DNA from 3 places in the Thermoanaerobacterium sp. CMT5567-10 genome. Region 2 is predicted to be linked to each of the others. Evidence: riboswitches for the same ligand, from Rfam matches in the RefSeq annotation. Region 2 holds a riboswitch; each other region holds the start of a gene.
What was found. Region 2 has a riboswitch for cyclic di-AMP ahead of Q2T46_RS02265 (SH3 domain-containing C40 family peptidase). Riboswitches for the same ligand answer to the same signal wherever they lie in the genome.
Positions count from the first base shown of each region.

Region 1: it holds a riboswitch for cyclic di-AMP, as region 2 does, so the genes downstream of both, Q2T46_RS07125 (NAD/NADP octopine/nopaline dehydrogenase family protein) here and Q2T46_RS02265 (SH3 domain-containing C40 family peptidase) in region 2, are expected to answer to the same signal.
Region 3: it holds a riboswitch for cyclic di-AMP, as region 2 does, so the genes downstream of both, Q2T46_RS04560 (C40 family peptidase) here and Q2T46_RS02265 (SH3 domain-containing C40 family peptidase) in region 2, are expected to answer to the same signal.

Region 1 covers NZ_CP130558.2:1,356,697-1,362,158, forward strand. Annotated here, with positions in the region: gene Q2T46_RS07115 (N-acetylmuramoyl-L-alanine amidase) at 1-621, opposite strand, end outside; gene Q2T46_RS07120 (cobalamin B12-binding domain-containing protein) at 747-2,399, opposite strand; gene Q2T46_RS07125 (NAD/NADP octopine/nopaline dehydrogenase family protein) at 2,396-3,496, opposite strand; cyclic di-AMP (ydaO/yuaA leader) riboswitch at 3,606-3,730, opposite strand; gene Q2T46_RS07130 (SEC-C metal-binding domain-containing protein) at 3,909-4,088, shown strand; gene Q2T46_RS07135 (hypothetical protein) at 4,255-4,986, shown strand; gene Q2T46_RS07140 (hypothetical protein) at 5,399-5,462, opposite strand, start outside.
Region 2 covers NZ_CP130558.2:402,368-417,487, reverse strand. Annotated here, with positions in the region: gene polA (DNA polymerase I) at 1-677, shown strand, start outside; gene coaE (dephospho-CoA kinase) at 725-1,321, shown strand; gene Q2T46_RS02290 (lytic transglycosylase domain-containing protein) at 1,341-1,895, shown strand; gene Q2T46_RS02285 (DUF441 domain-containing protein) at 1,923-2,372, shown strand; gene Q2T46_RS02280 (nicotinate phosphoribosyltransferase) at 2,388-3,422, shown strand; tRNA gene Q2T46_RS02275 (tRNA-Leu) at 3,581-3,665, shown strand; gene Q2T46_RS02270 (AEC family transporter) at 3,725-4,642, opposite strand; cyclic di-AMP (ydaO/yuaA leader) riboswitch at 4,831-4,961, shown strand; gene Q2T46_RS02265 (SH3 domain-containing C40 family peptidase) at 4,967-5,665, shown strand; gene typA (translational GTPase TypA) at 5,810-7,633, shown strand; gene Q2T46_RS02255 (lytic transglycosylase domain-containing protein) at 7,674-8,255, opposite strand; gene Q2T46_RS02250 (SPOR domain-containing protein) at 8,405-9,199, shown strand; gene Q2T46_RS02245 (DRTGG domain-containing protein) at 9,211-9,564, shown strand; gene Q2T46_RS02240 (ATP-binding protein) at 9,582-9,986, shown strand; gene Q2T46_RS02235 ([Fe-Fe] hydrogenase large subunit C-terminal domain-containing protein) at 10,001-11,311, shown strand; gene Q2T46_RS02230 (DRTGG domain-containing protein) at 11,308-11,637, shown strand; gene Q2T46_RS02225 (PHP domain-containing protein) at 11,634-12,329, shown strand; gene Q2T46_RS02220 (NAD(P)H-dependent oxidoreductase subunit E) at 12,476-12,958, shown strand; gene Q2T46_RS02215 (ATP-binding protein) at 12,965-13,510, shown strand; gene Q2T46_RS02210 (ferredoxin) at 13,513-13,878, shown strand; gene nuoF (NADH-quinone oxidoreductase subunit NuoF) at 13,892-15,120, shown strand, end outside.
Region 3 covers NZ_CP130558.2:873,007-878,468, reverse strand. Annotated here, with positions in the region: gene Q2T46_RS04575 (DNA ligase) at 1-89, opposite strand, end outside; gene Q2T46_RS04570 (Ku protein) at 93-902, opposite strand; gene Q2T46_RS04565 (ISLre2 family transposase) at 1,110-2,594, shown strand; cyclic di-AMP (ydaO/yuaA leader) riboswitch at 2,801-2,918, shown strand; gene Q2T46_RS04560 (C40 family peptidase) at 2,924-3,604, shown strand; gene Q2T46_RS04555 (sigma-70 family RNA polymerase sigma factor) at 3,889-4,455, shown strand; gene Q2T46_RS04550 (PaaI family thioesterase) at 4,481-4,903, shown strand; gene Q2T46_RS04545 (cysteine hydrolase family protein) at 4,995-5,462, shown strand, end outside.

The DNA of each region.
Region 1 (5,462 bases), 950 kb from region 2:
AATATCTTTCCATTTTACATAACTTTCAGGATCGTAATAGTCAGAAATAAAGCCCATCTGGTGTAATTTTTCAATTGAATCCGATTTGTTTATTTGCTTAAGTCCTATGTTATTTAATATACCATTTGATATTGATATCGCAAATAGATTTTGTTTGTTTAAAATCAGGTCTAAATCTTCCTTGTTGGTTATAAATCCTAATTCAACCAATATTGCTGGCATGTTTGTATGATGCAACACATAGAAGTTGGCTGTTTTTATACCTCTGTCTATTGTTTTTAGATTTGCCACAATAGTTTGTTGCACACCTTTTGCTAATTTTGCTCCAGAAATACTTCTAGGATATGAATAAGTTTCTGTCCCTTTTGCAGAAGAATCTTTAAAACTGTTACAGTGAATTGAAATAAAATAATCCGCCTTGTTTTTATTTGCAATGTCACACCTTTCGCTAAGTCCCAATGTCACATCTTTATCTCTTGTCAAAATTATATCTACATTGTTTGCCTTAAAAACATCTCTCAATTTAAGAGATACACTTAAGTTGATATCTTTTTCAAAATAACCATATCCTACAGCGCCGCTATCAGATCCACCATGTCCGGGATCTACAACAATCATCAATTAAATCCCCTCCTTTCTTAATATTCACCTCTCATATAATATGTTTTTTAGCAAAAAAATTTATATATATGGGCATAAAAAAATCGGATATATACTTTGCATATACATCCGATAATAACTAGTTTTTACGCCACGATTATGAGTTTTTGGTAGTTTTGAATTATATTATATATCCTTTCTTCTTCTTTAATAATCTTGTTGTTTTCATAGTCATAGGCATAACATGCACCATTTATAACCTTTGTGGTAAGCATGCCACTTGCACTTTTATTTCCTTTAAGATGCGGAGCATCCAATATGCCTAATTTTATCGCTAATGATAATGTATGTGGATCTGACAGCGGATCGCTGCACAATGTATTAAGTTCCTTTATAGCATTGATTATTACCATCGCATCATTTACAAGTTCCTCTTTCCTCTTTAAAACATCTAAATCTTTAGTAAAATCCACCATGCCATACAAAGTATTGTTTATCACTGCTTTTACAATCTTCACACTTTCTATTATATCGTCTGGCGTTGCAGCATGATGTGCTTCACAAAAACCTACAACATGATATATATGAGGTTTTATAGCCATTGAAAGATATGCGCTTGAAGCAAGCTGCCCTTTCGCCTCAAAAAGATCATGCGGCATGCTTGCAAGCCCCGCCCTCGCCTGTCTCAGCACTCTAAAGTTATCATCCTGAAGGCTTTCAACAAGCTCTATAGATGCCAACATCTTTGCAAGATCCATTTTTGGGGATGTAGCTGGCGGCACATTAAACATAAACTGCGCTATATACGTCTTTACACCCATTTTCTTAGCATTGTACGCTGCAAGATAGCTTGCCGCAACATATATAGCATCATGTGCATCTCTAAGCCCCCAGTGATGTGCCTCATTGACTTCCACAGGTATATTTCTATCAGCATGCCACTTCATCAGCTTTTGGTTCTCTCTTATAGATTCTTCCACCTGTCTAGGCCCTCTGCCATCTAATACATTGTACCAGCAAAGTGGTATAGCTGCCCATGCATTATTTATCGTGTCTTTTAACATTTTTGCCATTTTAAAAACATCATTCGTTCCACTGTAACATCTAAGCAGCGGATAATTTCCACGCCTTGACTCATCATAAAGTTTTTTAAATTCTTCTTCAGTCCTTATAGGTACTCCACCTGCACCATCAAGTGCTTTATTGTACTTTTTATCGAAAAAATGTTCTTGTGTATTTTGATCAGGCGCTATCGATATTACATCGAGAACTTTTTCTTCCGCAATCCTTTTTATCCCTTCAAGTGTGTCCGTATACGAAGGCAATCCAAAGTGATGTCTTATTACAGGATAAGGATAGTTTCTTTCTATCCTCTCAAGTATATCCTGCTCATACTCAATTTTATTTGATGCAACTTTTTGTCCTCTCAAATACGAAATTGTAAATTCATCACCTGAAGTGCCATCAAAGACTTCCTCAAAAATGCCCGATTCTTTGGCAACTATGCAATTTGGTTCCGTGCCACCAAATATCCATCTAATGCCATTAAGATTGTATTCTTTTATCCTATTTTTAAGAACATCTAAAATGGATTTAAGTGAATCAGGAGTCAGTCTATAGCTTATTCCAACTATGTCAGGTTTTCTCACCCGTATGCTTTCTATAAGTTTATCAATTGGTGTTGCAGGACCTAAAAACTGAATATCAAATCCTTCACTCTCTGCAATCTTTAAAAACTTATAGACACCAGCAACATGAACATCATTCTCAATTGAAGCAGCTATAATTAATCTTTTCATGCGACAGTACTCTCCTCCTTTACGCCTTCTACTATTTCTTTTATTTCTGCTGCACTTTTGCCATCCAATCCTAGCTTTACAGCCGTCCGTCCCATCTTCCAGTAATTTTTTTCATGCATACATGATGCCAAATGAATTATAGAGTCGATAGTATGTGTCGAAATCCCCAACTGCTTTCCAATTGAAGAAATTGGGACTAAGCTCATAGGAACATCTTCAAAAATATATCTGCAGTCTAGTGTCTTTGGTGCTAGTAATCCTTTATATGCATCTGTATTTTGAATTGCATCATATAAATTATCTGAAGTAACACCATACGTATCTTTTAGCCAATCTAATGCTGTAACAGCATTTACACCTAATGCATGTGCGACTGCAACTCTTTCTCTATCCATTCTTTCCAATATCTTTGCGACTGATGGAGATATTCCTTCTAAATAATATTGAAAACTTCCCTCTGTAGTCTCTATTCGTGCAGAATTTAAAAGGGTAGGTGCCGGATGAAAAATAGAACCTATATTATTTAAACTTGTCTCTAAAACATTTTCGGCTGGAACCACCTGTGAATAAGCCAATTTCAGCAAATCAACTACATAATTTGTCTTCCACGATGGTATAGATGCTAATGATACGACATGTTTTATTCTAAAAATTTTCGCTATGCCATCATTCGATCTACAGGCATATATAAATGTATCTGTCTCAGATATTACCACATCTAAATCTCTTCTTGTTTTGACGATATTGTAAAACTCAATTGCCCCAAAGGTCCTTCCAGGATTTAAAACTATTATTTGCCCATTTTTTAAATGTGGAAGCATTTCATAAGCTATATCGCTGTGTCCCGATGCTGGAATAGTTACCATAATTATATCTGCATCTTTTATTGCATCTTCCATATTATCAGTAATCATATTGAGTCTAGCAAACCCTCTAACAGCTCCTTCAAGATATATACCACCATTATTCAAGATATGAATCAATTTCTCACGAGTTCTATTGTAGAGATTAACTGTAAACCCCATTAGCGAAAGGTGTGCTGCCATCGCCTGACCGCTGTTGCCGGCTCCAATGACAGAAAATATAGGTAATCTCATTTAAAAACCTCCTTCTATTTTTGGGTATTAAAAAAGCCATAGAGAAAATCTACAGCTGAAACCCGGTTTACTAATAGAAGGCAGTAAAACCGAATCTATCCATGCTATTTCCTCCTCTTTCAACGCTTACGAGGTTAGCTGACGGGTTAGGGTCGAAAGATAACCCTTCCATATAAAATGGATTCACCCCAAAATTGGTTTCCCCGCTTCATACGAATTCAGCGTTATAGCATATTATTAAATTAATTAAATTATACCATATTAAAATCATATTTGCAAATATATTAAAAAGATGTAAATTTTGTAACCAAACTGTGTCTATAAATATGCAACTTTTTAAAAAGAGGAATTGAAATTTATAAGTTATTTGTTTAAAATTAAACTAGTCTAAAAAATGGGAGGATATTAAAGCATGAAAATATTTGACATTAGCAGAAATGATTATTGCATCTGTGGGAGCGGGAAAAAATATAAAAAGTGTTGTATGAATAATATAGAAGAAATAAAAAAAAAATTGACAAATTCCTTGTCTAATGAAGTTAATCTTTTTTCGGATGATGTTGAGTTTATTAAAATCGTAAGTATACTATGACGTAGATAATCTTTTAAAACAGATTGTAGAAGAAAATTTAGTAGAAGATATTTTTTTGAATATTGCTTTTGAGTTGCAAAATTTTGATTTTTTAGAAAAATAAATAAAGGATCTTTTTCTTTTAATAAGGGTATCTATATTAGACGAATATAACACATTAGTAAAAATGGTAACAGGAGCCACCATGATTGAAATAGCCAAAGCCTTGGAAGAAATACACGCTATAAATAGTAATAAGACTATGGATAAAATCTTTGATATAGCTTCGAAATATCCATCATTTAATGAATATCTAAGCAGTAAAATGTTTGATGCTATTACAGGTGATTTAGATTATGTTTTAAATGAGCATATAGATATTCCCTTTTATATAGTATATCTGTTTTTGCTTAAATTATATCATAGAATTTTATCGTCATTTTTATTTGACTTTAAGGCACTTAATGAATTCTCTGATTTATTATTTGACGATGTATTACAAGATTTGCTTTATAATGAGCTAATCATTTTTGAAAAAGCTTTAAAGACTATCCTCATAAGTTTAGAATCAAAATTTGAAAGTGCAAATGACGAAAAAGTAAAAATATCTTTTGAGAATGTTTTAACACTTTTAGGTATGCCTACTAATCATTGGAATATGAAAATATTTGAACAAATAATAAAAGTGAATATTTTAAGAACTTTGAATAATTTACCTGCAAAAGTGGAGGGCATAGACAAAGAAGTAAAATTACAAGACTTAACTTCGGATGAAATCTTAGATGAATACATAGTTTACTTAAAGAAAAATGGTTTAGAACAAATAGTGGAGATATTTGAAAAAATTTATGGTGATTTAAAAAATACAATGAGTAAAATAAGCAGTAATATTCTGGCCAACATAGATATAAAATTTTAGCATTGTATTCATTAAATGCACAAATGAAAGCATAAATATAAAAACACATCGGCAAACTATGCAATGTGTTTTTATTCCAATTAATAATTATTTCGTTATAATTCGCTAAAACTACTTAATCAATTTATCGCAATATAGCTGAACACAAAAAATTTGTACATATTTATGGTAGTAGAGGCGTATCATTCATAATTATGAACATACTCTACTCATATCTGCATCAAGAATCTTTTTCTGTCTTTATGGAAATTTTCTTATAATAACGTTATATTATTTCGCTCACGGTTTGATGCCCCTAGTTAGGTAATTTGTCCAGCATCAATCATATACGATAATTATTACCGTATTCCTAAACTTATACAGCAAACAATATATAAAGATAAAAAACAGAAGAAATTATGCAAGCTTTCTTTTAAAATTGAACAACTACCACTTTAAATCCCTCTGTTTCTATATCCTCAATTATTCTATTTAAA
Region 2 (15,120 bases):
CTGATTATTCACAGATAGAGTTGAGAGTTCTTGCACATCTTTCAGAGGATGAAAAGCTTATTGAGTCATTTTTAAACAATGAAGACATACATTTAAGGACAGCGTCGGAAGTGTTTAAGATCGCCCCTGAAAAAGTTACTGGTGAAATGAGAAGGCGTGCGAAAGCTGTAAATTTCGGAATCGTATATGGTATAAGCGATTATGGTCTCTCTAGAGATTTAAAGATCTCTCGCAAAGAGGCAAAAGAATATATAGACAATTATTTTGATAGGTATAAAGGAGTTAAAAATTACATCGATTCGGTAGTCAAATTTGCCAGAGAAAATGGATATGTGACGACTATTTTGAATAGAAGGAGGTATATACCGGAGATTAATTCAAAGAATTACAATCAAAGGTCATTTGGCGAGAGAATGGCGATGAATACGCCTATTCAAGGAAGTGCTGCAGATATAATAAAAATGTCAATGGTGAAAGTATACAATGAGTTAAAGGCAAGATCATTAAAATCGAAATTAATACTTCAGATTCATGATGAACTTATTGTAGATACTTCTCCTGATGAAGTTGAAATCGTCAAAGACTTATTAAAGACTATAATGGAAAATGTCATAAAACTAAGAGTTCCTTTGGTTGTAGATATTGGATGTGGTAAAAATTGGTATGATGCAAAATAAAAGTGTCTAATAGGCACTTTTACATTATATAGACAGGAGGTGCTATGATGGAGGTTATAGGATTGACGGGTGGAATTGCGTCTGGGAAAAGCACCGTATCATCGATACTTAGAAGTCTTGGGGCATTTATAATTGACGCAGATGTTGTTTCAAGAGAGATTATGATTAAAGGTACTAAAACATATAATATATTAGTTAATGAGTTTGGAAAAGAAATTTTAAGAAAAGATGGAGAAATAGACAGAAAAAAGCTTGGTAACCTTGTGTTTGCTGATAAACAGAAATTAAATAGACTAAATGAAATAACACATCCGGAAATAATAAGGAGAATAAAAGAAATAATAGAAGAAGAAAGAAAAAATGGTAAAGAGAAGGCAATTATTTTAGATGCGGCTCTTCTCATTGAAATGCGGCTTTTTAATATGGTAGATGAAGTATGGCTTGTAGTAGTAGACAAAAAAACTCAGATAAGAAGACTCATGAAAAGAGACAATTTGAATTACAATGATGCTTTGAACCGTATTAAAAGCCAGATGTCTATAGAAGACAAAATGAAGTATGCCGATTTTATCATTAATAATTGTAAGGACTTTAATGCTATAAAAAAGCAGGTTGAATTATTGTGGGGACGATTTTCAAAATAGAACATCTGGAGGTATTATATTGAAATTTAAAAAAGTCACAGTAATTATTGTAGTAATATTTACCATTTTGACAGTTTATGGCGTTAAAACCAACTGGTTTTTAAAGCAGCTATATCCTAAAAAATTCAGCCAGCAGGTATACTTTTATTCAAATCAATATGGTGTCGATCCTTATTTGGTTTTTGCTATGATAAAGGCAGAGAGCAATTTTAATCCTGACATTGTTTCCAGTAAAGGTGCTATAGGCCTTATGCAGGTCATTCCTGAGACAGGAATTTGGGTGGCGAATTACATAGGTATAAAAAATTTTAATGTAAATATGCTGTATAATCCCGATTATAACATAAACATAGGGACGTGGTATCTAAAATATCTTTTAAAACAATTTAATAACAATATCACTTTAGCAGTTGCAGCATATAATGGTGGAAGCGGCAATGTTTCAAATTGGTTGAAGGATAAAAGATATTCAGAAAATGGCAGCAATTTAAAAAAGGTACCTTTTTCAGAAACGGATAAATACATCAAAAAGGTGACTAAATACTACAAGATTTACAAGAGCTTGTATGAATAATTTGAATTGAAATTGTGAGGGGGTTATATGGATTTTGGTGTTGCGCTTCTTTCTGTCATGTTATTTTTCAGCATTGTAGGGAAAAATAACAATGTTGCAGCTGCTATTTCAATGCTTTTGCTTATTAAGCTTATGAATCTAGAAATAATTAATCAATATATATCGAAAAATGGGGTGAATCTTGGTATAATAATATTGACAATGGGAGCTCTATCTCCGCTTGCCTTGAATAAGGTATCATTAAGCGATTTTATAAATGCCTCGAAAAGCATTGAAGGCCTTATTACAATTATCGCTGGGATAATTGTGGCTGTATTGGCATCTGTAGGTCTTGATACGATGAAAGTAGACACTAATGGGGTAGTTGGCGTTTTGCTAGGCACAGTAATTGGAGTAAGCTTTTTTAAAGGTGCACCGATAGGTCCAATGATAGCTCTCGGTATAACAACTATAATACTTAAGATATTTCGATTATAGAGAGGGAGAATACATATGAAAATGATAAAGTATCTTGAAGATCTAAGGGAAGTTAAGGTGAGTGAAAATAGGGAATTTTTTTCTGCAACACATGAAGAAATAAAGAATGGCGCTACGACAGATGTATATTTTTTAAGAACACAGGATATTTTAAAACACTTAGGAATCGATGGTAAAGTCGTTACAGCAGAGATATTTGCACGAAAAAATGGAATTTTTGCAGGCTTGCCAGAAGTAAAAAGTATTTTGAAAGATAAAAATATTGAAGTATGGTCTATAAATGAAGGAGAAACATTTGAACCAAAAGAAACAGTTATGAGAATCATTGGACCTTACAATGAATTTGGGACATATGAGACCGTCATATTAGGGATACTTGCAAGCTCTTGTGGGTGGGCAACTGCAGCAAGAGAGTTAAAGGAAGCTATTCCAGATAAGCCGCTCCTTTGCTTTGGCGCAAGACACGTACATCCAGCGGTAGCACCTGTTATGGAAAGAGCTGCACTTATAGGTGGTGCAGATGATGCAAGCTGCATACTAGGAGCAAAACTTGCTGGAAAAGAACCGAAAGGAACTGTCCCACATGCAGCATTTCTGATTGCTGGTGATACACTACCTATAGCAAAAGCATACAGTGAAATAACGCCTGATGATGAGAAAATAACTATCTTAGTTGATACATTTAAGGATGAGATAGAGGAATCATTAAGAGTTGCTGAATATCTTGGCGATAGGTTATACGGAATAAGGTTAGACACACCGTCAGAAAGAGGAGGCGTTACGGCCAGCCTCGTTTATGAACTAAGACAGAGGCTTAATCAAAAAGGATACAATAACGTCAAAATTATTGTGTCTGGCGGGCTTACACCTGAAAGAATAAAAGAACTTGCATTGAGTGGTGCAGATGCATTTGGCGTTGGAAGTTATATATCAGACGCTCCACCAATAGATATGACTATGGATATTAAAGAGGTAGAAGGAGAACCTATTGCTAAAAGAGGCAGAATTCCTGGGAGAATAGAAAATAAAAAATTAAAGAGAATAATATAATCAAGCAAGAAACTTATTCTTGCTTGATTTAATATAATTTATTTTTTGCATTTTGCAATTTAATATTTTGTAATATAAGTTTATGTAGTCGTATAAAAAAGTATTGACACAAATTAAAAAACATTATATAATGACTATTGTGTTAACGATGAAGACGCGCGGGGGTGGCGGAATAGGCAGACGCGTACGTTTGAGGGGCGTATGGAGTTATCCGTGCGGGTTCAAGTCCCGCCCTCCGCACCAAAATGAAAATAGATATTTTACATAAAAGTAAGCCTTGAAGGCTTTATTTTTTATGTTTATTACCACTTTAGCATTATAAGTGACATAAATATGATAGTGATAATGGTTGTAGATGTTATAAATATAGAGGCAAGTTTTACGTTTAAATTCCTCTCATCTGAATATATTACTGCTACTAGTGCTGTTGGCATTATTGAGCCTAGCATTATGGCTTTAATTGTCATTGAAGCTGTGCTGAAGAAAAGTGGCAGTGTAATAAACAATACTATACCAGGTATGTACTTTATAATAAGGCCTTTTATCAGTGATACTAATTCGTCTTTATCTAAATTAAAATCAAGGAAGTATCCGATTACGAAAAGGGCTAAGGTAGTATTTGGCAGTGAAATTTGTTCCACCAGATTAACGATTAAGCTTGGAAACTTAAATCCCAATATATTCAAAGTAAATGCAATAATATATGTATCAAATGGAACAAAGTATAAGATTTTTTTTAAAACTTTTTTTATATCTATTTTGCTACTTTGGGAGAATACATATGCAGCAATATATGCAATTCCAAAGACGTTAAATGAGTTACCCATGTCAAACATAGCAATGTGTAAAAGTCCATTACTACCATATATCTGCTGAATAAAAGGAAATGCAAAAAGACCGATGTTGTACCCACATAGTGAAATCATAAGCGTGCCTTTAGTTTCTTTTTTTAAATTGGCATTTTTAAAAATTAAAAGCCCAATAAGAAAAGTAATAAAGCCCATGACAAATCCAGAAAATGTTAAAATGAATAGATTTGTACTTACTTTCGTAGTAAAAAATACTTTTGCAATGCTGGCAGGTAGAGTTATATATATGATGAAGTTATTTAATACCTTTCCAGTTTCATTCGGTAAAAATTTCATCTTTTTTACTGCATAGCCTAAAAAAATTATTATAATGCTTATTGATATTTTTTGAAGTATGATTATCTGACTCATCTAGATCCCCTTTCTGTATTGTTAAATAAAATTATACTATATTAGAGAGATTATTTACATAGATTGTAACAAATTTATAAATTTTTTATAAAATATATTAAGGAAATATTAAAAAAATATTAAAAAATTATTATGAAAACATTGACTTTATTAATAATATCTGATAAAATGAAAGAAACTTGTACATATTAGCAATCTTGCCGAATCCTATTTAGGTACGGAGGATTTTCATGTTTTGGGGTTAATCTGCTATAAGCAGTAGGGATACCTTCTTATTCCGCACCCGTCAACTAACTCCGGAGGCAAAAAGGAAGGAGATTAGCTATGAATTGTCGATTAAGTAAATTAGTTTTTGGTGTATCCGTTTTCGGTATGACACTTGTAGGTTCTTCAATGTTGACGCATGTTTACGCAGATAATCTTGGAACTGGCATTGTGACAGGAAATAATGTAAATATCAGAAGTGGTGGTAGTTTATCATCAAAAGTAATAACTCAATTAAATTGGAATGACGCTGTCACTGTACTTGGACAGGAAAATGGCTGGTACAATATAAAATTATCTAATGGAACTGTTGGATGGATATATGGGCAATACCTTTCTTTAAGATCATCATCTAGCACAGTGTCTAGAGGGGATGTTGATAGGAGTGTTGTTTCCAGGTTGATAGACTTTGGTAAGAAGTTTTTAGGGACTAAATATGTCTATGGTGGTGAATCACCTTCTGGATTCGATTGCTCTGGATTTACACAGTACGTCTTAAAAAGTGTAGGGATAGATCTTCCGAGAACTGCTTCAAGCCAAGCAACAGTTGGAATATATGTAGACAGAGGAAATTTACAGCCTGGTGATTTGGTGTTTTTTAAGACATTAGGTAGCAGCATAATAAATCATGCTGGTATATACATAGGGAATGGAGAGTTTATGCATGCCTCATCAGGTGCAGGAAAAGTCATGATAAGTTCACTTAACGATGGCTATTACAGCACTCACTATGCCACAGCCAGAAGAGTAATACAGTAAATAATATAGAGACAAAAAGGCACTTTCATGTGTCTTTTTTTTAATGCCTTTTGTAACTTTAATCGTTTGTTGACTATTTAGGCATATTAATATATTATAATATATTGTATAAAATTTGCTTTTATGTGGAAGGAGATAACCTAGATGGGGTTTGTAAGAGATGATATAAGGAACGTAGCTATAATAGCACATGTTGATCACGGAAAGACAACTTTAGTAGACGGAATGCTTAAGCAGAGTGGCATTTTTAGGCAAAATGAAAAAGTTGAAGAAAGAGTAATGGATTCAAATGAGCTTGAAAGAGAAAGAGGTATAACGATTCTTTCAAAAAATACTGCTATTAGGTACAATGGTGTAAAAATAAATATAGTTGATACACCTGGGCATGCAGATTTTGGCGGTGAAGTAGAGCGGGTACTAAAGATGGTTGACGGTGTATTATTACTTGTAGATGCTTTTGAAGGACCAATGCCTCAGACCAGATTTGTATTGAGCAAAGCTTTAGAGCTTAATTTAAAGCCTATTGTAGTTGTAAATAAAATCGATAGACCAGATGCCAGACCTGAAGAGGTGATTGACGAGGTTCTTGATTTGTTTATAGAGCTTGGTGCTGATGATGATCAAATTGATTTTCCTGTTGTATATGCATCTGCAAGGGAAGGGGTTGCTAAATTAAATCTAAAAGATGAATCAGTTGATTTGCGCCCACTTTTTGATACGATTTTAAAAGAGATTCCGGCACCAGAAGGCGATATAGATGACCCACTGCAACTTATTGTTACGACACTTGATTATGACGATTATATTGGGAGAATCGCTATTGGAAAAGTCGTAAGAGGCAAAATCGTATCAGGTGAAAATGTCGCTATATGTAAAAGAGATGGATCTGTACAAAATGTAAAACTGAGTAATTTATACCAATATGAAGGCTTAAAAAGGGTTCAAGTTGAGGATGCTTTGCTAGGTGATATAGTGGCTGTATCAGGTATAAGCGATATAGAAATAGGTGAAACTATAGCGGATCCTGAAAAACCTGAGCCAGTTGATTTTGTCGAGATAGAAGAACCTACAATTTCAATGACTTTCGGAGTAAATACTAGTCCCTTTGCAGGAAGAGAAGGCAAGTATGTTACATCTAGACACCTTAGAGAAAGGCTATTTAGAGAGCTTGAAACAAATGTTGCATTAAGGGTGGAAGAGACAGAGACGACAGAAGCATTTAAGGTATCTGGACGTGGTGAGCTACATCTATCTATTTTGATAGAAACCATGAGAAGAGAAGGGTATGAGCTGCAAGTATCTAAACCCACTGTTATTATAAAAGAGATAAATGGTGTCAAGCATGAGCCTATAGAGCTTGTGACGATTGACATACCTGAGGATTTTATGGGTGTGGTTATGGAGAAGATGGGCTCTAGAAAAGGGGAGCTTATGGACATGCATACATTAAAACCAGGGACGCTAAGGCTTAAGTTTAAAATACCAACAAGAGGCCTTATTGGATACCGTTCTGAATTTCTTACAGATACAAAAGGAAATGGGATAATGACGTCTGTCATTTATGATTATGAACCGTACAAAGGTGATATACCAACAAGGTCTAGAGGTTCTCTAGTGGCTTTTGAAACTGGTACAACAACTACGTATGGTCTTTACAATGCGCAGGAGAGAGGAACTCTTTTAGTTGGACCTGGTGTTGAAGTGTATGAAGGTATGATAGTTGGTGAAAATTCTAGAAGTGAGGATATAGATGTCAATGTATGCAAGAAAAAGCATGTTACTAATTTGCGTTCCGCAACTGCAGATGAGGCATTAAGGCTTTCACCTATAAGAGAGATGTCTCTTGAAGAAGCATTGGAGTTTATAGCAAATGATGAGCTTGTGGAAGTTACACCGAAAAGCATAAGGCTGAGGAAAAAGATATTAAGTGCACAGCAAAGGTATAAAAATGCAAAATATAAGCAGTAAATAATAAAAGGGTTGTCACATTACGTGCATGGCCCTTTTTTTATTTTGATAAATCATCTATGATTTTATTTATATAGTTTACTGTTTCATCATATGGTGGTATGCCACTGTATTTATCTACTGCTGCTTCCCCAGCATTGTAAGCTGCCAAAGCCAGAGTAGTATTGTTGTATTTGTTAAGCAGTTGACTTAACAACTTTGTACCACCATCAATATTTTCTTCAGGATCAAAAGGGTTGTCAATTCCTAAATATTGAGCAGTCGATGGCATTAACTGCATAAGACCAATAGCACCAGCATTTGATACAGCATACGGATTGTAATTTGATTCGGCTTTTATGACAGCATTTATCAATTCTGTACTAACTCCATATTTTTTTGAAGCTTCACTAATGTAATCAGCTATATCAGCAATCGATGTTTTGTTTACATTAACTGGTTTTACATTTGCTGATTTATTTGCTTCAGTCACATAATTATTTGTATTTACAGAGCCTTCACTTATTAAGTTATTTAAAATATCCTGAAATGAATTATTCTGGTTTGTGAGGTTTATATTTACAGGTAGCCGTGATTGGATTTCATTAAATTTGCTTTCAATCAATGAATTAATATAATCCAATTCAAAAACCTCCTTTTTTATATATAATTCGACATGAATTGAAAAAATCCTTTAACTTTTAAAAAATGAGAAAATAGTCCTAAGAAATAATTTAAAGTAGTTTAAAAAGGAATTTAAGCATTTATGTAGAATATATTTTATAGGTGATTATGGTGTATGCAAAAGAAGAAAGTAAGAAAAATGTTAAAATTAACTTAAAAAAAGGTGTTCTTTTATTATTTTTATCAATATTTGTTTCTATGTTAATAGGCTTTTTAATAACACAGTTTTTGATAAGACCTTACTTATCTAAAATAAGCAGCAGCACTAAGTACAGTTATTCTCTTAAAATTCCTCAATTAAATTATTATATTGTTAAAATAGGAGAATACGACAATGAAAGGGATGCAGACTACAATTTAAATTTGCTTATCATGAAAGGAATTTATGGGGAATCAATAAAAAGCAATGATAAATATATTTTAAGCGTAGGATATTTTATTGATAAAGATGAAGCCAATAATTTAAGTTTAAAACTTAATAAAAGTGGTATCATATCGTCTGTTGTTATAAACAATGGTCCTATTTATGAAATATCTTACGAGGAAAATTCAAAAGATGATGTAAAGATTGCATTAGATAATATAAACAGCTTTTATAATAATCTATCGCATTTATCCGAGCTGTCATATAAAATAGCTTTTGGAATTGCCAGTGAAAAAGATATAGATGAGACAGAGTTGTACTTTAAAAAATACAGTGAAGTGCCTTATAATATAAGAAGTGATAATAATTTAAAAAAAATTGTAGAGAGTACAATGGCTATTAATGGTCATATTTTAAACAATTTTAAAGATATTAAAACTTCATTTGAGCTTAATGATGGAAATGCTTATGGCTTAACACAGAAGCTGTTTATTGATTCTATAATGGAATATTATAGTAAGATGAGTTCTTTGAAATAGGGGAGTGTAGCATGAAGCTTGCGGAAGTAAGAGAAATATTAAAAGCGGAAGTTCTTTGCGGACATGAGAGATTGTCAGAAGAAGTTAATACTGCTTGCGGCGCAGACCTTATGAGTGATGTCTTAGCTTCTAAAGATGAGAAATCATTGCTGCTAACGGGACTTACAAATGTACAAGTTGTAAGGACAGCAGAAGTCTTAGGTGATATCATATGTATTGTGTTTGTAAGGGGCAAAGAACCTGGATGTGAGATTTTGGAAATGGCTGATTCTGCTTCAATTGTCGTTATGAAAACTGATTATCCTCTTTTTATTGCATGTGGCCTTTTATACAAAAATGGACTTAATTGTGGGAGTGATTCTTAATCGTGAAGCCATATATAATGGAATTTGATGTTAAAGCAAGAGATTTTTCATCTGCAGGGGAATCGTCAAGTGCATTTAGAAAGACTTTACTGATGCTTTCTGTACCATCAGATATTGTAAGAAGGGCTTCGATAGCAGCTTATGAAGCGGAGATGAATATCGTTATTCATTCATATGGTGGTAAAATGCATTTTGAAATATATTCAGATAAAATAGTTATTATAGCGGAAGATACTGGGCCAGGCATAAAAGATTTAGAACTTGCGATGACAGAAGGATATTCTACGGCTCCAAAAGAGGTAATAGAGATGGGATTTGGAGCAGGAATGGGTTTACCTAATATGAAAAGAAATGCTGATGTAATGGACATTGTCAATCATGATGAGAATGGTACCAAAATCGTCATGACAATTAATATTTAAGGTGGTTGTTTGTAATGTATATTCATTCTGTAACTCTTGATAAAGATAGATGTAAAGGATGTACAAACTGTATAAAAAGATGCCCAACAGAGGCAATACGTGTAAGAGATGGTAAAGCGAAAATAATTAAGGAAAAGTGTATTGATTGCGGTGAATGTGTTAGAGTTTGTCCATATCATGCTAAAATCGTTGTGACTGATGATACTGAGATGATGAAAAATTACAAATACAAGATAGCACTTCCTGCACCATCACTGTACGGCCAATTTAAAGACATGACAATTGGAGATATACTTGCATCTTTAAAATCATGTGGATTTGACGAAGTTTTTGAAGTCGCATACGCGGCTGATATTGTTTCATATATAACCAGAACTATAGTAAAGATAAAAAACTTTAAAAGGCCTATTATATCATCTGCATGTCCTGCAATTGTACGTCTTATACAACAGAGATTTCCATCATTGATTGACAATATTTTAGATATTATGCCACCTGTAGAAGTTGCTGGGAAAATTGCTAAAGATGAGGCAAAAAAGAAAACAGGTCTTAATGATGAGGAAATAGGAGTATTTTTCATATCACCATGTGCTGCAAAAGTGACTAGCGTAAAGAACCCCATAGGCATTAAAAAATCATATATAGACGGTGTTTTTTCAATGCATGATATATATAGCATGATTTTGGACAATAGAAGATCTCGGGATAAAAGTGTAGAGCATGCTTCATCAATGATTGGTGTTGGCTGGGCAAATACAGGTGGTGAGTCCTATGGCACATCACTGGAAAACTGCCTTTTTGTGGATGGAATCCAAAATGTGATAAATGTGCTTGAAGAGATAGAATTAGGAAAGTTAAATGATATAGATTTTTTTGAAGGACTGGCGTGTATTGGTGGATGCGTTGGAGGTCCATTAACTGTTGAAAATAACTTCGTAGCGAGAAATAGAATAATGAAGATAAAAGAAAAACTTAATAAAGAAGCTAATATCAAAAAGCATTTAGTAGCAGATTATAGGGCGTTTATGCTAAATGTAGAACTTAAAAAAAGCGATGTTTTAAATCTTGACGATGATATAGACAAAGCTATAGATAAGATGAAATTAATTGATGAAATATACAAAAATCTTCCTGGTCTTGACTGTGGTTCATGTGGATCACCTGGTTGCAGAGCCCTTGCGGAAGACATAGTTAAAGGTTATGCTAGTGAGTACGACTGTATCTTTAAATTGAAGGACAGGATTAAAATATTGGCTGAAGAGATTAATAAGTTGTCAATTAAAATTCCGCCTGTTATAGGCAGTGATAAGGAGGTAAAATCTTGAAAGTAAAAGATATTTTGAATTCGGAATTTACACTTGTGGCAGGAAGCGGTGGAATTGAAAAAGAAATAAGCAACGTCTACGTATGTGATTTATTGAGTTTTGTAATGTCTCATGTTAAAAGCGGCAGTGCATGGATAACGATACAGACTCATGTAAATGTAGTTGCTGTTGCGCTAATGACAGAAATAAGCTGTATAATTATTTGTGAAGGGGAAAAACTTGATGAAAATGCTAAAGTAAAAGCTGATGAGGAAAATATACCCGTTATTTCATTTAGTGGTACATCATATGATGCAGCAATTAGATTGAGTGAGTTGATCAAATGAAGTTTTACTACGACTTGCACATCCATTCTGCTTTATCGCCTTGTGCTGATAATGAAATGACTCCGAATAACATAGTGAATATGGCTGTGTTAAAAGGACTTGATGTGATATCAATAACTGATCACAATTCCGCAAAAAATGTAGAAGTTATTTACGAATTAAGCAAGTCTAAAGGGATAAAATTAATTCCCGGAATAGAAGTTCAGACAAAGGAAGAGGTTCATATATTATGTTATTTTTTTGATATTTTTGACTGCATAAGCTTTGGAAAAATAATTTATGACAGCTTAGAATGCATAAAAAATAACAAATCTATTTTCGGAGAACAGCTTATTATGGATGAAGATGATAACATTATTGCGGAAGAAGAAAAGCTGCTTTTAACTTCATGCGGCTATTCTATTAATGATATTTTTAAAATGATGGATGGGAAAGGTGCTGCTGTACCTGCCCATGTAGATCGTACTTCCTACAGCATCATATCAAATTTAGGGTTTATACCGAATATTTCTAATCTAAAGACGGTTGAAGTATCTTCTGATTTTAGTATAGTAGGAAATACAAGTGAATATCAAAAAAAGCACAAGACAATTTCGTCTTCTGATGCGCACCGACTAGGCGATATAAATGAAAGAATCCATTATATAGAGTGCAATGATTTTGAAAGTATCGTAGAATGGCTTTGCAGTTAATAAAAACATATCAAATTAGTCGGGATTATCAGAAAATAAAAAATTTTATTTTAAACCTGTTAAAAAATTAATTAACATATGATATAATAATCATGTCTTATTATTATATTTAAAAGTTCTAAAATTATTCAAAAGGAGGGTATTAGATGCAAGCAATTTATGAAAAATTTGACGAAGAAAAGGTAAATAAATTTAAAAAAGTAATTGACGAATTAAAAAATGTCGATGGTTCGCTGATTGCTGTTATGAATGAAGCACAAGAAATTTTTGGATATTTACCTATTGAAGTACAGCAATTTATCTCAGAAGAAATGAATGTACCGCTGACAGAAATTTTTGGTATTGCGACGTTTTATTCTAGGTTTACTTTGAAGCCATCCGGAAAGTACAAAATAGGTTTATGCCTTGGGACTGCTTGTTATGTAAAAGGTTCTGCGATGGTATTGGAAAAATTGAAAGAGAAACTTGGAATAAGTGTTGGAGATGTAACAAGCGACGGCAAGTTTTCACTTGAAGCGACTCGCTGCTTAGGTGCTTGTGGACTTGCACCGGTTATGATGATAAATGGCGAAGTCTTTGGAAGATTGACACCTGATGATGTTGATGATATTTTGAAAAAGTTTGATTAAATAAATATGAAAGAGTTGTCACTTTACATTTTAGATATTGCACAAAACAGCCTAAAGGCCGGTGCAAAAAATATTAAAATTGAACTTGACATTGATCATAGTAAGGATTTGCTTACTGTTATTGTAGATGACGATGGATGTGGTATGGAAAAGGAATTTTTACAGAAGGTTTTTGATCCTTTTACAACGACTAGAAAAGAGCGAAAAGTAGGATTAGGTTTATCGTTTTTTAAAGAGTTAGCTCAACAGTGTGGCGGAGACGCAAAAATCGAGTCTAAAAAGGGTATCGGCACTCATGTTGAAGGAACTTTTAAAATTTCTAGTGTTGATTTAATACCAATCGGTGATATACCTTCTACTATAATTTCACTGATTATTTCAGATAGTGAAGTTGAAATATTGTTTGTCATTAAAGTAGACGAGAAAATTTTTAAATTTGACACAGTTGAGATAAAAAAAGTATTGGACGGCGTGAAAATTTCTGAACCATCTGTATTAAAATGGTTGCGAGAGTATTTGACCGAAAATCTAAAATGTGTCATGGAGGTGTAAATATGAAATCAATTGAAGAGTTAGAAAAGATTAGAAGAGAAACTTTAGAGAAAGTAAATCTTCGGAAAGATAGAAATGGCATAAGGATAACTGTAGGAATGGCTACATGTGGCATAGCTGCTGGTGCGAGACCTGTAATGATGGCAATATTAGATGAACTTGGTAAAAGAAATATAACGGATGTTGTCGTTGCTGAGACAGGTTGTATTGGCATGTGCAAGTATGAGCCAATGGTTGATGTATATATTCCAGGACAAGAGAAAGTAACTTATATAAAAGTTGATGAAAACAAAGCTAGACAGATTGTAGCAGAGCATGTTGTTAATGGACATCCAATTAAAGAATGGACTATTAGTAATGTTGAATAAAGGAGGGCTGTAGATGTTATATAGATCACATGTTATGGTATGCGGTGGTACTGGATGTACATCGTCAAATTCAGATAGGATTGCAAAGTGTTTTGAAGAAGAAATTGCAAATAAAGGCCTTGATAAAGAAATTCAAGTAGTGAGGACTGGATGTTTTGGACTGTGTGAACTAGGTCCTGTTGTGGTTGTATATCCCGAAGGTGTTTTTTACAGCCGTGTTAAAGAAGAATATGTTCCTGAAATTGTTGAAGAACATTTACTAAAAGGAAGAATTGTAAAAAAATATCTTTATGGCGAAAGCGTAACAGAAGAAGGAATAAAGCCTCTAGAAGAAACTGGATTCTTTAAAAAACAGCAAAGAGTGGCCTTGAGAAACTGCGGACTTATAAATCCGGAAGATATAAAAGAAGCAATTGCATTTGATGGATATAAAGCTTTGGCAAAAGTTTTGACAGAAATGACTCCGGAAGAAGTTATATCGGAAATTAAGAAATCAGGGTTAAGAGGTAGAGGTGGTGGTGGCTTCCCTACTGGTGTGAAATGGGAATTTGCTTATAACCAGAAGGAGACACCAAAATACGTCGTTTGTAATGCTGATGAAGGGGACCCTGGTGCATTCATGGACAGAAGTGTGTTAGAGGGAGATCCTCACAGCGTCTTAGAAGCTATGGCGATAGCAGGGTATGCAATAGGAGCTAACCATGGTTATATTTATGTTAGGGCTGAATATCCTTTGGCGGTAAAAAGACTTCAGATTGCTATCGATCAAGCTAGAGAATATGGACTTTTAGGTAAAAATATTTTTAATACAGGATTTGACTTCGATATTGAAATAAGGCTTGGAGCAGGAGCTTTTGTATGCGGTGAAGAGACAGCACTTCTAAATTCTGTTATGGGAAAACGCGGTGAACCAAGACCAAGACCTCCATTCCCTGCTGTAAAAGGTGTATGGGAGAAACCGACGATTATCAACAATGTTGAAACTTATGCGAACATTCCAGCAATTATACTAAAAGGTGCAGAATGGTTCTCAAGTATAGGAACTGAAAAATCAAAGGGTACTAAAGTTTTTGCTCTTGGCGGAAAGATAAACAACACAGGATTAGTAGAAATTCCTATGGGTACAACGCTTCGCGAAATCATATTTGAAATAGGTGGGGGAATTCCTAACGGTAAAAAGTTTAAGGCAGCTCAGACTGGTGGTCCTTCCGGTGGATGTATTCCAGCAGAGCATCTAGACAC
Region 3 (5,462 bases), 470 kb from region 2:
CATTTGATTTCATACAACCAATCTGGGTCATCAAAGACTTTGCCTGATACTGCTAGCATAGGTGGGATTTTTTCATCCATCATCGACATCTTTTATGCACCCTTTTTCTTTTTACTCTTTTTTGCTGTACTTTCGCCATTTACCGATTCTATGCTGGCTTTTAAAGCGCTTACAAGATCTAGTACATTTTCTTCTTTCGGTGACTCAGGTATTTCAATTTTTCTATCTTGTATTTTTGACTCAATTATATCAATTAAGGCCTTTCTATAGTTATCATCGTATTTTTCGGGAGAAAATTCAGATGTCAACGTATCTATAAGCTTAATCGCCATTTTTACTTCATTCTCATGCAGGTCTACATTGCGAATCGGTGGAAGCCCATTTGTATTTCTTATTTCATCAGGGAAATGCATTGTTTCTAACACCATGTAGTCATCATTGTAAACTCTGATGCAAGCTAAATCTTGTCTTGAACGTATAACGACTCTTGCAACTGCAACACGGTTTAATTTTTTCATAGAATCTCTTAAAAGCACGTATGGCTTTGCTCCGATTTCATCTGGTGCTATATAATATGTTTTATCGAAATAGATTGGATCGATTTTATTTAAATCTGTGAAGTCAAGAATATCTATCGTCTTAACTGTTGACTTCGGAATTCTTTCTAAATCTTCTTCATCGATAATGACAAATTTTCCTGGTTCATATTCATATCCTTTAACTATTTCATCTTCTGATACCTGTCTGTTGCAGACAGGGCAGATTTTTTCGTATTTGATAGGTGATTTGCAGTCTTTATGAAGCTGTCTGAAATGAACTGAATTGTCCTCTGTTGCTGCATAGAGTTTTATAGGTATGCTGACTAAACCAAAGCTTATGGCACCTTTCCACATTGAACGCATGTTTTAACACCTCATTTTTAATAGTTCAATATTATTATGTGCACGTACAATTTTATATTACAGGTAAAATATAGCTTAGTGTATAATTTTAGTAGGCGGTAAAAAATAGAAAAAGGAAGGTATCCAAAAAATACCTTCCATTCGCATGAATCATCCGCTATAATGTTTAAATAGAAAAAACAAAAAAAGCGTTATAGAGGTGATTACATGCTAGATATAAGTTTAAACGAAAATGAAATAAATTTCAAGGATTTAGAAGCGGAAATTTACAAATTAGTTTGCGAAGAAGCTTGTAAAATAATGGCTCAAATCCTCATGAAGATAGATGATATGTTACTAGAAAAAAGGGACAAAAAAGAATATAGATGTAAAGGTAAAAAGCATACAAACATAAAAACAATTATGGGCACTGTTGAATTTGATAAAAGAATTTATGAACATATAAATAGTGAAGGGAAAAAGGAATATGTTTATCTTTTAGATGAGTATTTAAAAATGGATACAATAGGGCATATATCAACAAATCTTATTGAAAAAGTTGTAGAAAATGTAACAGAAATGTCATATAGAGAAGCAGCGAAAAATATAGAATCATTAACAAATCAAAGCATAAGCCATACAACTGCATGGAATATAATACAAAAGGTTGGAGAAAAAATAGCAGAATTAGAAAAACAAGATATAAAACTATTCAAAGAAAACAAATTAAGAGGAGAAAAAGAAACAAAAATATTATTTCAAGAAATGGATGGATTATGGTTATCAATGCAAGGCAAAGACAGACCAAAAGGCAAAAAAAGCAGGGGAAAAAAAGAAATAAAATTAGCAGTAGCATACGACGGATGGGTAAAAAGAAGCCCGGGAAGTAATGAATATATAACACATAATAAAATAGTATGTGCAGGATTTGCAAGCAGCAAAGAATTTAAAGAATTAGTAGATGCAACGATAGCAAAAGAATACAACATAGACGAAATAGAAATAAAGATAATAAATGGAGATGGAGCAAGTTGGATTAAAGAAAGTTTAGGAGAAGAAGGAGTATATTTTCAATTAGATCCATTTCATAAAAGCCAAGCAGTAATAAGGAATATAGAGAACAAAAAAGATGCCTGCAAATTGATGAAAATGCTAGATGAAGGGAAAGCAGAAGAAAGTCTAGAATACATAGCGAAATTAATGATAGAGCAAAAAGATGATGAAAAGCAAATGAAGAAATTAGAAAAACTATATAACTATTTAGTAGCCAATAAGGAAGGGATAAAACCATACCAAAAGAGAGAAGAAATAAAAATACCAGAAGCCCCAGAAGGGATAGAATACAAACATTTAGGAACAATGGAAAACAATATATTTGACACATTGGCGCGCAGAATGAATGCGGGAAAAATGAGTTGGACAGAAAAAGGTGCGAACAATTTAGCAAAGATACTAGCCTTAAAGACAAGCGGAAAACTTAATAGTGTTGTAGAAACATACTTTAATGTTATAATATCAGAAGAAAAATTAGCAGAGATAAAAGAAGAAATAAAATTATCAGCAGCGGATGTAAACAAAAAGCAGAAAAAAGCAAAAACATATCATATGCAAAGAGGCGATATGCCGTTTGAAGGTTGTGCAATGACAAACGGCAGAAAAACAATAAGAGAAATACTCAGATACAAATGTTTAAGTGAATTAAAAGTCATATAAAAGGCGGAATATGAAGATAAGAATGGAGTAAAAATAATTGCACGAAAATTCACAACACATTAAACATTATACGGATAAAATTTGAAGAAAAAAATTTGCCAACAACTACTTGACACAAACAAAATATAGTACCACATTGACTTCGATTGATTTTGCCTGTATAATATTAAGTAATTATTAAAAATATAAATTTTTTATTAAATTTATTAAAAAATATGCCTAATCGAAAGAACGGGGGATAATTTTGGGGTGAATCCGCATTTGCGGTAGGGTTACTCTTTACCGAACCCGTCAACTAACCTCGTAGGCATAAAGAGAGGATGAATGAATTGAATCACAAAAAGTTAGTTGCATCAGTAGTTTTGTCAATAACACTTATGCAAGCACCAAGTGCGTTTGCAATGGAGCTTTTGAAGTACGGTTCAAGAGGACAAGCAGTGGTTAGCTTGCAGCAAACGCTGAATCGACTTGGTTATAGCACAGGTGGTATTGACGGTATTTTCGGCAGCAAGACGAAAAGTGCTGTTATTGCATTACAGAAGAAATTTGGCTTATCTCCTGATGGTATAGTGGGACCAGCGACAGAGGCGGTTTTAAATAGGACAACTGCAAGTGGAGTTTCATCTAGAGGTGCTTATGATCGCACGTCAAACTTGAGCGTAGTTAGCATTGCGGAAAGGTATCTAGGGACACCGTACGTTTACGGTGGTACGACACCTGCTGGCTTTGACTGTTCTGGCTTTGTCCAATACGTATATAAGCAGGCAGGAAAAAGCATCGGCAGGACTACATACGATCAGTATGCTGGTGGAAGGCCTGTAAGCTTATCAGATTTACAGCCTGGTGATATACTGTTTTTCTCTACGTCAGGTAAAGGGCCTACACATGAAGGAATATACATAGGTAATAATCGCTTGATACATATGAGCGATTCTTCAAAAAAGGCAGCATATGATGATTTTAGCGGGTGGTTTAGGACTTACTATATAGGTGCAAGGAGATATTATTAAGAAAGAGTATATTGCTAAAGCGAAAGAACACGTATATGTTAATTAGCCGCAACATATACGTGTTCTTTTTTTTAAAAATTTTTACTTGTAGTAGATTTGCTAAGTCAGAGCAAAATTATTTATATCTTAATATCAATTTTGTAATTTTCACAATAAACTTTTGCAATTCCATATATAGACTTTTCAAAAGTCAAAGTTAGAAAAACGTATGTTCGCATAATATAATTAAAGCACAGTGCAGCACTGAAAAGGACCGGTCCTCACTATTTAGTGAGGTGTAGATAATGATAAGCTATAATGAACTGTGCTTTAAAGCAAAAAATGGTGATGAAAATTCTACTGTGGAAATTTTAAACAAGTTTAATCCTCTTTTGATATCACTTGCTAAAAAATTTCCTTATGATGATTTTAACGATATGCTTCAAGATGGAAGAGAAATTCTGATTACAGCCATAAAGGAGTTTGATGAGAAGAAAGGGAGAGAATTTATAGCATATGCCAGCATGCAGCTTAAATTTCACTTTTTAGGAATGTATAGAAAGAGGAAGCCTAGCCTTTCTTTGAATGCAAAAGCTAATGATGATGACGATGAAATAATAGATTTGTTGGAAAGTGACGGCTTATCACCAGAAGAGGAGTTTTTTAAAGGTATTTCAATGAAAGATTTGAAAGATGCCTTAAATAGCCTGACGGAAAAGCAAAAAAATATAATTTTATTATACTTCTTTAATAGAAAATCATTGGTGGAAATAGCAAAAGAGGTAGGCATAGGATATCAAAGTGCAGTAAAATTAAAAAACCGAGCTATAGAGAGATTAAGATTTGCGATAAAAAATGATATAATTATGTAAAAAGACATGAAAGGATGGTAAAAGTTTGGAAGTAAGGAATAATGGCATAAACGAAGATTTATTCAAAAAAATAATTGAATTAAATAAGAATGCACAATATCATAATCTAATTGGAATGGATATAGTTGAGCTAGATAGTGGCAAAGTTACAATGGAAATTATAATTTCAGAGAAACATTTAAATATTTTTGGGATTGCACATGGAGGAGTGGTGTTTTCACTTATGGATACGGCAATGGGAATTGCAGCAAAGACGATGGGAAGAAATATGGTCACTCTTGAAATGAATATAAACTATATAAAATCTGTTAAGATCGGGGATAAAATTGATGCTTTTGCAAAGATAATTCACTTAGGAAAATCTACTGCTGTTGCTGTATGCGATGCTTACAACCAAGATGGTAAACTTGTAGCGTCAGCAAGGGAGACGTTTTATAGTCTAAATTAAAGGGGCTTTAAGGCTAAAGCCTCTTTTTTTGGTATATAATTTGATATAAAATTAATATATATATTTAACTAAATGGAAGGAGGTTTTTTAAATGAATTTTGATAGTTTTTTGTACAATACAAGACCTTTTTTAAATTATTTGTTTGACTTTTATAGCAACTTGGATGATATGAAGCTTAGTACAGTTATAAATGATTCCGGAAATGCTGACAATGTATCATTGATTGTGGTAGACATGGTAAATGGTTTTTGCAAAAGTGGTGCACTATCAAGTCCCAGAATTGGAGGCATAATAGAACCTATAAAGAATTTGATAAATGCGTCTTACAGAATGGGCATAAAAAATATACTGTTTATAAATGATGCCCATATTAAAGATGCAGCGGAATTTGCCGATTATCCACAGCACTGTGTAAAAGGAACTGATGAAAGCTCTATCGTTGAAGAACTTTTAGAGATAATAAAAGGACAGCCACAGATATATGAGAAAAATTCACTAAATGTGTTTTTTGGTGGAGAATTTGACGATGGGAACTCGTTTTTAAAAAAGATAATCAGC